Regions from separate parts of the Anaerobacillus sp. 63XJN7_5_ISO-PGPR-S23-430 genome, predicted to be linked through region 2. Evidence: riboswitches for the same ligand, from Rfam matches in the RefSeq annotation. Region 2 holds a riboswitch; the other holds the start of a gene.
What was found. Region 2 has a riboswitch for lysine ahead of lysA (diaminopimelate decarboxylase). Riboswitches for the same ligand answer to the same signal wherever they lie in the genome.

Region 1 (7,360 bases), 800 kb from region 2:
TGATTAATGATTTGCCATTTCAACTGGTCTGTTGGCATATTTTCCTTTTAGCATGAAAATTAATAATCCGAATAGAATCGCTGTTGCCACAAGACCAAGAATGGAACTACCAGTAAAGCCAAGAACCAGATATCCTAGTAACGAAATACCTGCAACGAGCAATGCATAAGGCAACTGTGTCATCACATGATCGATATGGTGACTACCCGCGCCTGTTGAAGAAAGAATTGTTGTATCCGAAATTGGTGAGCAGTGATCTCCAAATACAGCTCCTGCAAGAACAGCGGCAAGTACAGGAAGCATGTAGGTAGGATCCGTAGCAGCAGCAATCTCTCCTGCGATCGGAATCATAATGCCAAATGTTCCCCACGAAGTTCCCGTTGCAAACGCCATAACACCTGCAAGTAGGAACAAAATAGCTGGTAAGAAGCCAATCACAATGTGGTCATTAACAAGTCCTGCAAGATACTTACCAGTCCCTAGTGAGCCGATAATTTCAATCAATGTCCATGCAAAGAAAAGAATGTATACGGCTGGAAGCATTGATTTAATGCCTTCCCAAATTCCTTTTCCAAGAACCGCTCCACCCATTCGTTTTGGAAAGAAGAAGAGGAGAGAAGTTATAAGTCCAATGATTCCACCATAAAGGAGAGAAGCAGCAACGTCTGTATTTTCAAAGACAGACAAAGCTGTCACGGCTGTATCCGTTCCGCTAACAGCCTGAATTCCTGTGATGACCATAAACGTCACAGTACCAGCAATTAGCATAATAATAGGCCATGCAAGATCAGCTACTTTCCCCTTCTCACTTTCAGGTAGTCCTGATGTTTGACCAGGTACGGCACCTTGATTCGGATCAAGCACTTCTCCTGTTTTCTGTGCACGGTCTTCATGTACTCTCATTGCCTTAAGATTAATGTCAAAATAACTAACAAAGAACACCATCGCAAGTGCAAAGAGAGCATACAAATTCATTGGAATCATTCTGATAAAAGCTTCTAACGCGCCAACACCTGTAATGCTATGCGTTGCTAATACACCACCAATTAACGCGATGATATAAGCGCCCCAGCTTGAAATAGGTGAAATAATACACATTGGTGCTGCAGTTGAATCAATGATATAGGCAAGCTTTGCCCTTGAAACATTGTGCCTGTCCGTAATCGGTCTACTTACGTTCCCAACTGCGAGCGAATTAAAGTAATCATCAATAAAAATAATAATACCAAATACCGCTGTGACAATCTGTGCGCCTACTCTTGTTTTCACGCGTTTCATGGCCCACTCGCCAAATGCGCGACTTCCACCTGATATCGAAATAAAGGCCGTCATCATCCCTAATAAAAGCAGGAAGAAAATAATGTACATGTTCCAAGTATTTAAACCACCGCTCTCGGAATCAATGAAGATCCCTTTTACGATTGTATAAATTTCTTCTAATGAATTAGGTACACTCCAATTGTTGATCATTAGCGCACCAAGAATAATGCCTACTCCTAAAGAAGGAAGCACTTTTCTAGTCACCACTACCATTAGCAAAGCTACGAGTGGTGGAATAATGGATAGAACTGAATTCTCCATGAATATCCTCCTAATATATGATTGGTCATCATAACCGGAATGGACGCCTATCCCTCAGCCTTCTCGTCGTGTTTGAACGCAAAAAAGCGAGCAATGATAGGATTGGTCCTATCATTGCTCGCTTCACCGAGTCAATGTTAAGTGTCCACCCCGATCAGTAGTTCTCCATTACAAGTTAGACTCATAATGACAGTTCGACACTTCTTCAATGTCGCCCCAACACAAATAATGTGACCGTTATTTATGCTTCGGCAGATCTCCCTTTCGATGCTGATCATTGGTGTCATTCTCCCAACACGTACTCATGAGGATCTGCTCCTCTACCTCATCGTATAAGATAAGGAACAATATTAAGTTCAGTTTTAAAGTATACCTTACTTTCGTTGTTTGTGCAATTGTAGATTATTCCAGAGATATTTCTATTAGAAGGGAACCATTTTTTTAGCTATCGACATTGAACATTGAAGCTGGTTAATGGCCTCCTTGTCTTAATCTGGCTTCGGCAAAACGATCGATGGATTTCCACCATTTCCATTATCACCATTATAATAATAAGGAACGTCTCCCTGAATAAATAAATCTCCAATTTTTACAGAGTTCGAAACTTCAGTATTCTTTGTAGAGAAAGGAATAATTACGTTCATCTCAACTTTAATATTGATATACACTTCAAGATACGTGTTGTTAATTCCCGTTTCTTTCACCTTTGTATCAATATTAGAGACCACATCTCCAATCATTTCAAACCGTACTGGAATCCTCGGCCCAAAATTTGAAAGAAGAACATTATTTGTAGCCATCCCTAAAGGTATGGAGTATACGATTCCTTGTTGATTTTCGGTACCTTCGTAATCGATATCTATATCATTCTTAAAGGTTTCCAGCTTATCTAAATCACCAGCTTCAACATAATCTAAGTAAGTTTGAACTCGTTCTGTGGCCTCTGAGATCAATCGATTATAAACTTGCGAGTTAAAGCTATAACTTGGTACTTTTTCGGAATCATTACCATGAACGATAATTAAATTCTCAACGTCAATACCGTCTGCGATCTTCTTTGAAATGGCATCATTTATTGCTTGCGCAGCAACTTGACGTGTTTTTGTTTCAGCAATACTGATTAAGCTTGGTTCAATTCCTTTATTAACAATCCATAATCCTTGAACAGTAGTAAAGATAAAAATAATAAAGGAGATGACAAAAACATATCGAAAGGGAAGCGGCCCCTTTCTAAAGAATTTTCTACGAGTTCGAAACAACATGAACCCTCCCTTCTCTTCTTCATGTATATGCCATGGAGATGAGAAGTATGGACAATTTCCTAGAAAGAGCCAATATCAAGCTATTAAATGTTTCATAATCGAAAAGAAAGCCGTAGCAAGTGCTACGGCTTTCTTCACATCATCTTAAGCATCGCGTCTCTACCCTTAGTTCCAAGTGTAATGCCTCGCGCTTCTGCTTCAAGCGTAACAGATTCGAGCGGTGCATCAAGCAGTTGTTCAATAGACCGTACACCAACAGCTCTTCCTGCGATAATCTTTCGGTCACTTAACTTTTCATTAAGTAAGGCTACATCGAGTGCGCCGCACATGATATACCCATTGTCATTCATGACCGCTAGAAAATTCGTTTTCGGAAGCTGCATACTGACCGCTGTAAAAGGATGACCGTCAATCATGATTGGTGACATAGTGATCACGTCATTCCCGCCTCCTGACCTGAATGAATATCACTATATCTATATGAGACAAAGAGCATGTTTGACAATCAAACACTGAAAGTTTTAATGTCTATTTTCTAAACGCCATGCAAGGAGATCTCGAAGCATTTCAGGTAAAAAGTATTTCTTTTTAGCATGCTTCATTTGAGGATAGAATTTCCCAAATGTGAACATATCAGCCGTGGCAACGGCATATTCTTCATCAGAAACAAGCTTATTTCCGTTGTGAAAAACATCTGTTACATGATAGAGGCCGTCGTCCATTTTGACAGAGGTAACCTCAAGCCCATCGAATGCCATGATCCCCATTACCTCTCCTCGGAAACCGAGACCTTTAAAACTTAAATTCACTATTTCATCTGACATAGAATAAGAAATGATTTCTCGTAACTCGCTTCCTTTTAGCACCACTTTGCAAGGATTAACAGGATGAGGGCAAATGCGATGAAGGTCTTCTCTTGATACATTTCCTTCTGGTAACCCATCAAGCAACATACCAGCGTTAATCATGCCAATATCCGCTCCACACCACTCTCTAAGAGCGGCAGCTAACTCATCAGCTAGAACCGAGCGTTGAAACCATTCAGATTCAAGAGGCTGTTCAAGACGACAGACGACCTCTTCAAGCATCTTATGTGCATCAATATTTAGTTGTTGAATCATCGCCTTCGCTTCCTCGTCTTCTTTACGATTCCGGACGGTTATCGCATATGCTTCCTTCTCAATCACTTTCTTTGTTTCCATATCAAAACAAATCGAAACTTCTCCAACGTAATTCCCGTTTTTACCAGACTGAGTAATAAGCGTATCCTCTACAAGCATGCCATGCTTCAGCACATGATGCGTATGGGCTCCAATAATAACATCAAGCCCATTCATTTCCCTTGCTAGCTGTTCATCATTACCTAAGCCCATATGTGACATCAATACGACAACATCTGATTGACTGCGTACTTCATCAATGAGGGACTGTAAGAAATGGAATGGAGAATCAATCTGCCATCCAAGTAGTGAGTAGAATTGTTCATAAGGGATGGTAACACCTATAATTCCTACTTTAATGCCATTTAACTCATGGATCTTGTAAGGTACAGCCCAGGAAGGCCTTGTACCATCTTGATGATAAAGGTTGGCGACAATCACCTCGAACTTAGCGTCTGAATAAAGCTCTTCTAGTTCTTTTTTTGAAAACGTAATACCCTCATTGTTACCGATAGTGGCATAATCATATTCCAGCTCATTTAGTAACTGAACGTTACCTTTCCCGACAGTTCCTTCTGTCATTGGATGCACCTTATCAGAGTGATCTCCTAAATCAAGAAGGAGATAAGGTGTCCCTTGAAGCTCATGCATTCGCTTCTTCTCTTTCAAATATGAAGAGACTTTTGACCAATTTGCGAAATGACTGTGAAGATCGTTTGTATAATAAAATTGTAATGTTCTAGAAGTCAAGACACTCTTCCTTTCTTATCCCATCGTTCCCTGCCAGATTAATCGGACACCTACAATAATTAACATCCATCGTAAAATAACAACCACTGATTTGTCCGAAAGTTTCTGATTAATAAATGAACCGCATTTTGCTCCAATCCATGCACCTGGAATGAGACCGATTAGTAAAAACCACTGAATGTTACCAAGTGCTAAATGCGTCAGGGTACCCGTTATACTTGAAAGAAAAATCATAAACATGGAGGTTGCAACAGCAACCGATGTTGGAAAACCAAATAGTAGAATCATGGCAGGAACCATAAGTGAGCCGCCACCAATTCCGAATAGACCTGAAATGACCCCAACGATAAATGAAACAATAACAGCTGCTACGGCAGAAAAGTTATAGTTCATCTCTGTCCCATTCGGATCCGTATACGTTCGTTCAAATTGACCATTTAGTTTCATAGGGCGTAAACGGTTCCTTACCATTAATAATATGGAAACAAGCACCATAAATACCCCAAAATAAATGGAAAAATAATCAACCTGAATAAATTTATTTAGCCACGCCCCTAGAATAGCCCCTGGTCCACTTCCTAGAAAAAAAAGCGCTCCGCTTTTATAATCAACGCTTTTCTTTTTCATGTAAGCAAGTGTAGAGGAAAGACCGATCACGACGAGGACAACGATCGAGCTACCTACAATTTTCTGAGGCGTTAAATCAGAAAGCCAGTTCGTATATTGATCGATAATGAGAAGAACAGGAACGATAATAATGCCTCCCCCAAGACCGACAAGGCTTCCAATCGTACCTGCTAATAGACCAATGATAAATAATAAGAACCACGTCACCATAGGTATACTCCTTATAAATCAAAGAGATCAAGTTGCTTCGGATTTAAATTCGTGTACTCAATATCAAGCATTTGAATCATTTCCTTAGCATTATTAGCAGCATGACCTCCTGAATTATTATTAAATAAAATAAATACATTTTTACATCGTCGTTCTAATTCTAATATTTGTTCCTTCCATTGTAAGAGTTCTTCTTGATTATAATCATATAAATACCGAACTTCCCTCCAGTTATGGCGATTACCTGGATTCGTCCATCCATTTGTATTTCGACCATGTAACCTGACAAGGACCTGATCCTGGTTTAGGGTTTCCATCACTAAAGGAACCGATCCCTCGCCAGCTTGTGGCTCATCGCAAATCGTATGGATAAAACCCTGTTCCTCTAGAAATGAGAGCGTCTTATCACGAAAAGCTTCATGATACCAGGACTGATGTCGAAATTCTACCGCACATGGAATATCTCCCATCCGCTGTTTACAGTCCCTCAAGATGTTAACATTATCTTTATTCACATCAAACCAGGGAGGAAATTGAAAAAGCACCATCGCAAGCTTTCCTGCATTTCGCAGGGGACGAACCGATTCCTTGAAAGCTTGAAACATTTCATCTCTTGTTTCAAAGGGAATATCCCCACGTTGATGGCCAGTCATACCCTGGTAAGCCTTAACGACAAACCGAAACCCTTCTGGTGTCTCATCTACCCATTTCTGAAAATTACGTTCTGGTTGCACAGCATAGAAGGACGAATCAACTTCAACAGTAGGAAAGTGCGAACCATATATCGAAAGTTTTTCATTGCTTTTTACACCTGGTGGGTAAAGATCATCATGGTCTCCCCACCCTGTTACGCCTATGTAAATCATGCAATTCTTCCTCTCATCTCGATTCTCTTTCTCTATTCTCATATCATTACCCGAAAATAGCAAGTGAAAATCCCTCATACTATTTTGAAATAACAATTAGGATTTAGCCCTTTACACTTTCACATATAAAAAACGAACCGGAAGATCCGGTTCGTTTAAAATGGAAGCTTAACCGATTGAACCTTCCATCTCAAATTTAATGAGACGGTTCATTTCAACCGCATATTCCATAGGAAGTTCTTTCGTAAATGGCTCGATGAAGCCCATTACGATCATTTCAGTTGCTTCTTCTTCAGATACGCCACGGCTCATCAGATAGAAGAGCTGCTCTTCAGAAACCTTCGATACTTTCGCTTCGTGTTCAAGTGAAATGTTATCGTTTAGGATTTCATTGTAAGGAATTGTATCAGAAGTAGACTCGTTATCCATGATAAGCGTATCACACTCAACGTTTGAGCGAGCACCTTCCGCTTTACGGCCAAAGTGAACGATACCACGATATGTTACTTTACCGCCTTGTTTTGAAATAGATTTCGAAACAATTGTCGAAGAAGTGTTAGGTGCTAAATGAATCATCTTAGCGCCAGCATCCTGGTGCTGTCCTTTACCAGCAAGAGCGATGGAAAGCGTCATACCACGAGCGCCTTCACCCTTTAAGATAACAGCTGGATACTTCATTGTAAGTTTGGAACCAATGTTACCATCGATCCATTCCATCGTAGCATTTTCTTCCGCAACTGCACGCTTCGTAACAAGGTTAAACACGTTGTTAGCCCAGTTCTGAATCGTCGTATAACGGCAGTATGCATCCTTCTTAACAATGATCTCAACTACAGCACTGTGTAGAGAGTTAGTTGTATAAACCGGTGCAGTACAACCTTCAACGTAATGTACAGAAGAACCT
Region 2 (7,360 bases):
GTAATTAAGGGGACCTGCATATGGACGTGGAGGTTAGAAAAGGGAAGCAGTCGCAACTGAAGCCTGATGAAGTGAAGGAATTGATTAAACAAAGCCAGAATGGGGACCAGGGAGCCAGAGACCTCATTGTTCAAAAGAATATGCGTCTCGTCTGGTCCGTTGTGCAGCGATTTCTAAATAGAGGGTATGAAGCGGATGACCTGTTTCAGATCGGTTGTATTGGTTTGTTAAAATCCGTGGATAAGTTCGATCTAAGTTACGATGTGAAATTCTCCACCTATGCGGTACCAATGATTATCGGGGAAATTCAGCGCTTCATTAGAGATGATGGAACAGTGAAAGTGAGTCGATCCCTTAAAGAAACCGGCAATAAAGTTAGGAAAGCGAAGGATGAGTTATCGAAAACGCTCGGCAGAACGCCGACAATTAATGAAATTGCAGAACGAATAGAAGTCACGCCGGAAGAAGTTGTCATGGCACAAGAAGCTGTAAGGGCACCAACTTCTATTCATGAAACGGTTTATGAAAACGATGGAGATCCTATCACTTTACTCGACCAAATTGCCGATCATACAGATAGTGCTTGGTTTGATAAATTAGCCCTTAAGGAAGCATTGCAGTATCTTGATAATCGTGAGAGACTAATTGTTTATTTAAGGTATTACAAAGATCAAACTCAGTCTGAAGTGGCAGAAAGACTGGGGATTTCTCAAGTTCAAGTATCGAGACTTGAAAAGAAAATATTAAAACAAATTAAAGAACAGATGAGCAAATAGCTCATTCTGTTCTTTTTTGTTTGCAAAGGATTTTTTTACCAGAATAATAATAGAGCTATCACTAAGATTAATGAATGGATGATATAAAAAGGACCCAAACTTCTAGGGAATTAATGGTACTTAGGTTGCTAAAGAATGAGAGTCATTTGGTAGAAACATACTATAACCAATATGCCCCTTGAATAAGGAGGTGGAGGATCATGGATAGTCAGATAATATATCTTCGACTTAGGCAAAAAAAGAAAGTACCACCTAATAAGAAGTTATTGATTGGTGATATTGCTCAGCTCATAGGAGAAGATTCTTGTTGTAGTAAGGTGGAGAATATCCAGATTTACCATGTGACGAAAGAGGATAAGAACTTAGTCGTAATCGATGTTATGAAAGTCATTATGTCCATCCATAGCGAAATGGAAAACGTTGAGATTCAAGTAGTCGGTCCTACACAAACGATTGTAGAAGTTCAGTATCCAAAGAAGAAATTAGCACCCGTTTATTTTGTTCTTATCTGGTTTTTATTATTTATTGGTGCGGCCCTCGCTATTATGAATTTTCATGAAGACGTCAGTATGAGAGAGGTTCATCAGCAAATATATAAAATTGTGACTGGAATCGACAATCCAAAACCACTGCTTCTACAAGTACCATACTCATTTGGACTTGGAATTGGGATGGTCCTGTTCTTTAACCATCTTTTCAAAAAGCGGTTTAACGAAGAACCTAGCCCACTTGAAGTGGAAATGTTTAATTATCAACAGGACCTTGATCAATATGTAATCGTTCATGAGAACGAAGAAAACGGAAATTCGAAACCATGAATGCTCAATTTCTCTTAGTGATGTTAATCGGATTTGCTGAAGGGATTGCGGTTGGGGCTGGATTTGTTGCATTTCTTTCAGTTCTTGGCATTATCCCCAGGCTCACTCAATTGTCCAAAACGTTACACCTCATTCGTTTTTATGAATGGGGGATCATTGTAGGTGCTGTAGTGGCAAGTTGGTTATCGTTAAGAAATCCAACTCTTGGCCTGCCCAAATTTGTAGTGATCCCAATTGGACTCGGTGCAGGTATATTTATTGGGATGTTAGCAGCAGCATTAACAGAAGTACTTAATGTCTTGCCAATATTAACGAAACGGATTGGGTTTATAGATAAAATTTTGGTTTTACTAATGGCTATAGTACTTGGTAAAGTATTCGGATCATTGTTTCATTGGACAATTTTTGTGGATGGAGGGATCAAGTAATGAAAAAATCATTAAACGATCAGGAAAAGTATAGTCAGAACATTAAAGAGTATCAGCCAAAGCCGCCGTATTTTTTCAACTGCATAAAAGCGTTTGTTGTAGGCGGGTTTATTTGTATGTTCGGGCAAGGTGTTCAGAATTTCTATATCAATGTCTTTGATTTTTCTAAAGAAAATGCTGGAAACCCGACTGTAGCCACTCTCATATTGATCGCAGCTTTATTAACGGCTTTCGGTTGGTATGACAGGCTTGGTCAATTTGCGGGAGCAGGTTCAGCTGTACCAGTTACAGGCTTCGCTAATTCGATTACTAGTGCTGCTCTCGAGCATAAAAGCGAAGGGATTGTACTTGGTATAGCAACCAATATGTTTAAACTTGCTGGCTCAGTCATCGTGTTTGGCGTCGTTGCGGCTTACATTGTAGGGATGGTCAGAATGATTTTTAAAGCCCTGATATAAGGAGAGAACCTGTATGAAATCAGGAAAGCAAACATGGAGTTTTTCAAATGTTTATTTACAATCAGTAGGTACAGCAACAGGCCCAAAGGAAGCAGAAGGTCCATTTGGAAATTCGTTTGATGTGACCTATGCTAACCTTCATTGTAATCAGGCAAATTGGGAGCTTGCTGAAAGAAAATTGTTAGAAGATGCAGTAATGAGTTGTTTGAAGAAAAAAGAATTAGCTCCTGATCAAGTTGATGTTTTTGTAGCGGGTGATCTATTAAATCAAATCGTAAGCGCAACTTATACAGCAAGGTCTAATCATATTCCTTTTCTAGGTGTTTTTGGAGCATGCTCGACATCCATGGAATCCCTAGCGATTGCATCTTCTCTAGTTGATGGTGGTTTTGCTGAGAGGGCTATTGCTGGAGTGAGTAGCCATAATGCAACTGCTGAAAGACAGTTCCGTTATCCAACAGAATATGGAGGTCAGAAACCTGGTACTGCGACATCAACTGTAACTGGTGCTGGAGCTGCGTTAGTTAGTCAGGAGTTATCGGACATTCAAATCTCTGCGGCAACGATTGGAAGAGTAGTTGACTGGGGAATCAAGGATCCGTTTGATATGGGGAGTGCGATGGCGCCAGCGGCAGCAGATACATTGGCCACACATTTTGAGGATCTAAATGTAAAACCTTCAGATTATGACTTAATTGTTACTGGAGATTTATCTGCAGTTGGTTCTCCGATTGTTCGTGATTTATTGCTTGAGAAAGGGTTTGACATTACTAATAATCATAATGACTGTGGGTTAATGATCTATCGACCTGATCAGAAGGAAGTATTCGCAGGTGGAAGCGGGTGTGCCTGTTCGGCGGTTGTTACGTATGGTCATCTCATTGAGCTTCTAAAACAAGGGAAGTATTCAAAAATTCTAGTTACTGCTACAGGATGCTTGCATAGCCCCGTTATGGTGCAACAGAAAGAAAGTATGCCTGCTATCGCTCATGCAGTGGTTTTTGAGCGAGTTGGAGGTGAGGAATAGTGGAATACTTCATTGCTTTTGCAGTAGGAGGAGCCATTTGTGTTGTTGGTCAGTTATTGCTCGATATTTTTAGATTAACGCCTGCTCATGTAATGTCATCTTTTGTGGTGACTGGAGCGATTCTTGACGGTTTTGGTATATACGATCGACTGATTGAATTCGCAGGAGCAGGTGCGACAGTCCCAATTACGAGCTTTGGGCATTCCTTGCTACATGGGGCGATGCAGCAAGGAGAGGAACATGGATTTATAGGCATTGCAATGGGGATATTTCAGTTAACTTCAGCTGGAATTTCATCAGCTATTGTTTTCGGATTTATCATAGCCATTATATTCAAGCCAAAGGGGTGAATGAATTGAACAAGCGGCGGGTTATTTTCGTTACTGATGGAGATCTTTACGCGCAAAAAGCAATTGAAAAAGTGGCTTCGGATATTGGCGGGAGATGCATTAGCCAATCAGCAGGAAATCCAACCCCGCTTGCTGGTTATGAAATTGTTTCCCTAATTAAAGAAGCTCCACATGATCCAATCTTTGTAATGTTTGATGACAGTGGTTTTCCGGGTGAAGGTTATGGAGAACTAGCGATGCAGGCTGTGGCTGAGGATGAAGATGTTGAACTACTTGGTGCGATTGCAGTTGCCTCGAGAACACACTTCTCTGAATGGACGAGAGTAGATGTTTCCATCGACAGGGATGGTGAATTAACGCATTTCGGTGTTGATAAGAATGGATTTGCTGATATGGAAGCTGGGAGAATAGATGGGGATACTGTATCTATTTTAGATAAACTGAATGTCCCAATTATTATAGGTGTCGGTGATATAGGTAAAATGTCTGGGCTTGATGATCCGGAGGTTGGGTCGCCTATAACATTGAAAGCCGTTCAAATTCTGCTTGAAAGGAGCGGTTTCTATGACAACAAAAATGAATAACAAACAAAAAATATTTAAAAAATTAAAAGAAAATGAAGACTTCTTGAAAAAATCAATTGGCATTGGGGAAAGTTTTGACGTAGGTGTACGTAAACTCAAGATTTTGAATAAAGAAATACAATTCTATTATTGTACTGGTTTATGTGATACATCAATCATTGTTGAAATCATGCGAGAATTGATGGAATTAGATGATCATCATCGCTTGACCGTTAAATTCGAGCAAGTTATCCATAATCATTTACCCCATCAGCAAGTAACAAAAGTAGAGACGTTCGATGAGGTCGTCGATCAAGTTCTTTCTGGACTGATCGCTGTATTTATGGAAGGCGAAGAGATTGCTTACATTATTGATGTTCGAAAGTATCCAGGTAGAACGCCTCAAGAGCCAGACACTGAGAAAGTGATCAGAGGTTCTAGAGACGGTTTCACAGAAAATATTATTGAGAATACTGCACTTACTAGAAGGCGTATTAGAGATGGTCGTTTGCGTAATGAAATATTTCAAATCGGAGAGCGTTCCAAAACGGATGTGTGTATCACTTATATTCAGGATGTAGCTAACCCAAACTTAGTTGAAATCATTAAGAAAAAACTAAAAGAAATTAATATTGATGGTATTCCTATGGCTGATAAAACTGTTGAAGAGTTTTTAGTGCATCAGGCGGGAAATCCTTTTCCACTTGTACGATATACGGAAAGGCCAGATGTAGCCGCATCCCATTTGTTAGAAGGGCATGTCTTGATTATCGTCGACACTTCTCCGAGTGTTATTATTACGCCAACAACCTTTTTCCACCATGTTCAACATGCAGAAGAATACAGGGAAGCTCCATTACCAGGTGCATTCTTGAGATGGGTCCGCTTTGGAGGAATGCTAGCAGCGCTATTGTTACTTCCCCTGTGGTTATTGGCGGTATATGAACCTGGGTTGTTGCCTAAATCGATTGATTTTATTGGGCCAAATGATGAAACGAATGTGCCGATATTTATTCAAATCATTCTTGCAGAAATTGGGATCGAAACACTGAGAATGGCCGCCATTCATACGCCTACCCCGCTTTCTACAGCGATGGGTTTAATTGCGGCTGTATTAATTGGTCAAATTGCCATCGATGTAGGATTATTTGTTCCAGAAGTTATTCTGTATGTTTCTATTGCGGCTATAGGTTCTTACGCAACGCCAAGTTATGAGTTATCAATAGCGAACAAACTAGTTAGATTATTACTACTTTTCCTTGTCTTTTTCTTCAGAGTTCCAGGATATATAATAGGCGTGACAGCTATTATTCTCTTCCTAGTCGCCTTAAAGCCATTAAATACACCTTATTTATGGCCATTCATTCCTTTTAATGCAAAAGCGTTTATTCAAGTGCTAATTCGCGTTTCTGTTCCTTTGACAAAATTGCGTCCAAGTATTACAGAGCCCCAGAATGAAACGAAGCAGCCGGACAAACCACTTGCCGAATCTTAAAAAGTATGATAATTTATTTCTTAATTGAATAGACCTCATTGAACGTAATGGGGATAGAGGCGCAAAACGAATGAGTAAGATATCTGAGCATAGAATGGAATGCGAAGACGATATCAGAAAGGTCAATTTGCCGAAGTGAGAAAGGACCCATCCTTTTCTTGCTGGGCTGCTGCTGAATAAGTTGCAGACTGTCACTGGAGGATGAATTTCTTTCAGTGGTGAGCTAATCCAACTCGTGAGGATACGGAGAAAACAGCCTATCTATAAAGTTGGCTGTTTTTCTTATTGTGTGGAGGGAGCTCGCATTTATATAAGCGAGAGGGGAGAAATGATTGTGAATTTATACGGTACATCTGCAGTTTCAGAAGAGGGGCATTTAACAGTTGGAGGGATCGATACGGTCCAATTAGGAAAAAAATTTGGCACTGCGTTATATGTTTATGATGTGGCTATGATTCGAGACAAAGCAAGGGCGTTTCGAAGTGCCTTTGAACGTGAGAATGTAAACTATCAAGTAGCTTATGCTAGTAAGGCCTTTTCATGTATGGCAATGATTCAACTTGCAGAAGAAGAAGGATTAAGTTTGGATGTTGTATCCGGTGGAGAGCTTTATACTGCTTTGAAGGCAGGTTTCCCCGTGGAGCGTATTCATTTTCATGGAAATAACAAAAGTGAATCTGAAATTAGAATGGCGCTTGATGCAGAAATAGGTTGCTTCGTTGTTGATAATTTTTACGAATTATCTCTCCTTGAGCAAATTGCAGAAGAAAAAAATGTGAAAGCTAATGTGCTGTTGCGTATAACACCAGGTATTGAAGCACATACGCATGATTATATTTTAACAGGCCAAGAAGATTCTAAATTTGGTTTTGATTTACAGAGTGGTCAGGTAGAACGCGCGATATTGGATGTAACAAAAATGAGTGCTGTTCATCTTCTTGGACTTCATTGTCATATAGGCTCACAAATTTTTGAAACAAATGGTTTTGTAATGGCTATTGAAAAGATTTATAGCTATCTTACAACGTGGTATGATGCCTATGGTTTTGAGCCTGAAGTCCTTAACCTTGGTGGAGGATTTGGAATCCGATATACGAGTGAAGATCACCCATTACCAGTAGGGAACTACATCGAAGCTATGATTGAAACAATCAGAAATCAGGTAACAGGGCAAATGAACATGCCTGAGATCTGGATTGAACCTGGTCGTTCACTAGTAGGAGAAGCTGGACTGACGTTATATACGGTTGGTTCACACAAAAATGTTCCAGAGTTGCGACATTACCTCGCTGTAGATGGAGGGATGACGGATAATTTACGCCCTGCTCTCTATCAGGCAAAATATGAAGCCACAATAGCAAATCGAATGAATGAAGCAAAAGACCACCTATACTCTGTAGCAGGAAAGTGTTGTGAATCAGGTGATATGTTAATTTGGGATTGCC

Region 1: it holds a riboswitch for lysine, as region 2 does, so the genes downstream of both, AC0VYJ_RS17380 (Na+/H+ antiporter NhaC family protein) here and lysA (diaminopimelate decarboxylase) in region 2, are expected to answer to the same signal.

Annotation. Positions count from the first base shown of each region.
Region 1 covers NZ_CM149686.1:3,324,671-3,332,030, forward strand. Annotated here, with positions in the region: gene AC0VYJ_RS17380 (Na+/H+ antiporter NhaC family protein) at 4-1,581, opposite strand; lysine riboswitch at 1,732-1,912, opposite strand; gene yunB (sporulation protein YunB) at 2,070-2,840, opposite strand; gene AC0VYJ_RS17390 (YunC family protein) at 2,978-3,271, opposite strand; gene AC0VYJ_RS17395 (bifunctional metallophosphatase/5'-nucleotidase) at 3,365-4,753, opposite strand; gene AC0VYJ_RS17400 (sulfite exporter TauE/SafE family protein) at 4,769-5,590, opposite strand; gene AC0VYJ_RS17405 (DUF72 domain-containing protein) at 5,602-6,456, opposite strand; gene sufB (Fe-S cluster assembly protein SufB) at 6,625-7,360, opposite strand, start outside.
Region 2 covers NZ_CM149686.1:2,523,428-2,530,787, reverse strand. Annotated here, with positions in the region: gene spoIIAB (anti-sigma F factor) at 1-8, shown strand, start outside; gene sigF (RNA polymerase sporulation sigma factor SigF) at 21-776, shown strand; gene AC0VYJ_RS13365 (stage V sporulation protein AA) at 977-1,594, shown strand; gene AC0VYJ_RS13360 (stage V sporulation protein AB) at 1,591-2,022, shown strand; gene spoVAC (stage V sporulation protein AC) at 2,022-2,480, shown strand; gene spoVAD (stage V sporulation protein AD) at 2,494-3,507, shown strand; gene spoVAE (stage V sporulation protein AE) at 3,507-3,857, shown strand; gene spoVAEA (stage V sporulation protein SpoVABEA) at 3,863-4,441, shown strand; gene AC0VYJ_RS13335 (spore germination protein) at 4,422-5,915, shown strand; lysine riboswitch at 5,962-6,149, shown strand; gene lysA (diaminopimelate decarboxylase) at 6,250-7,360, shown strand, end outside.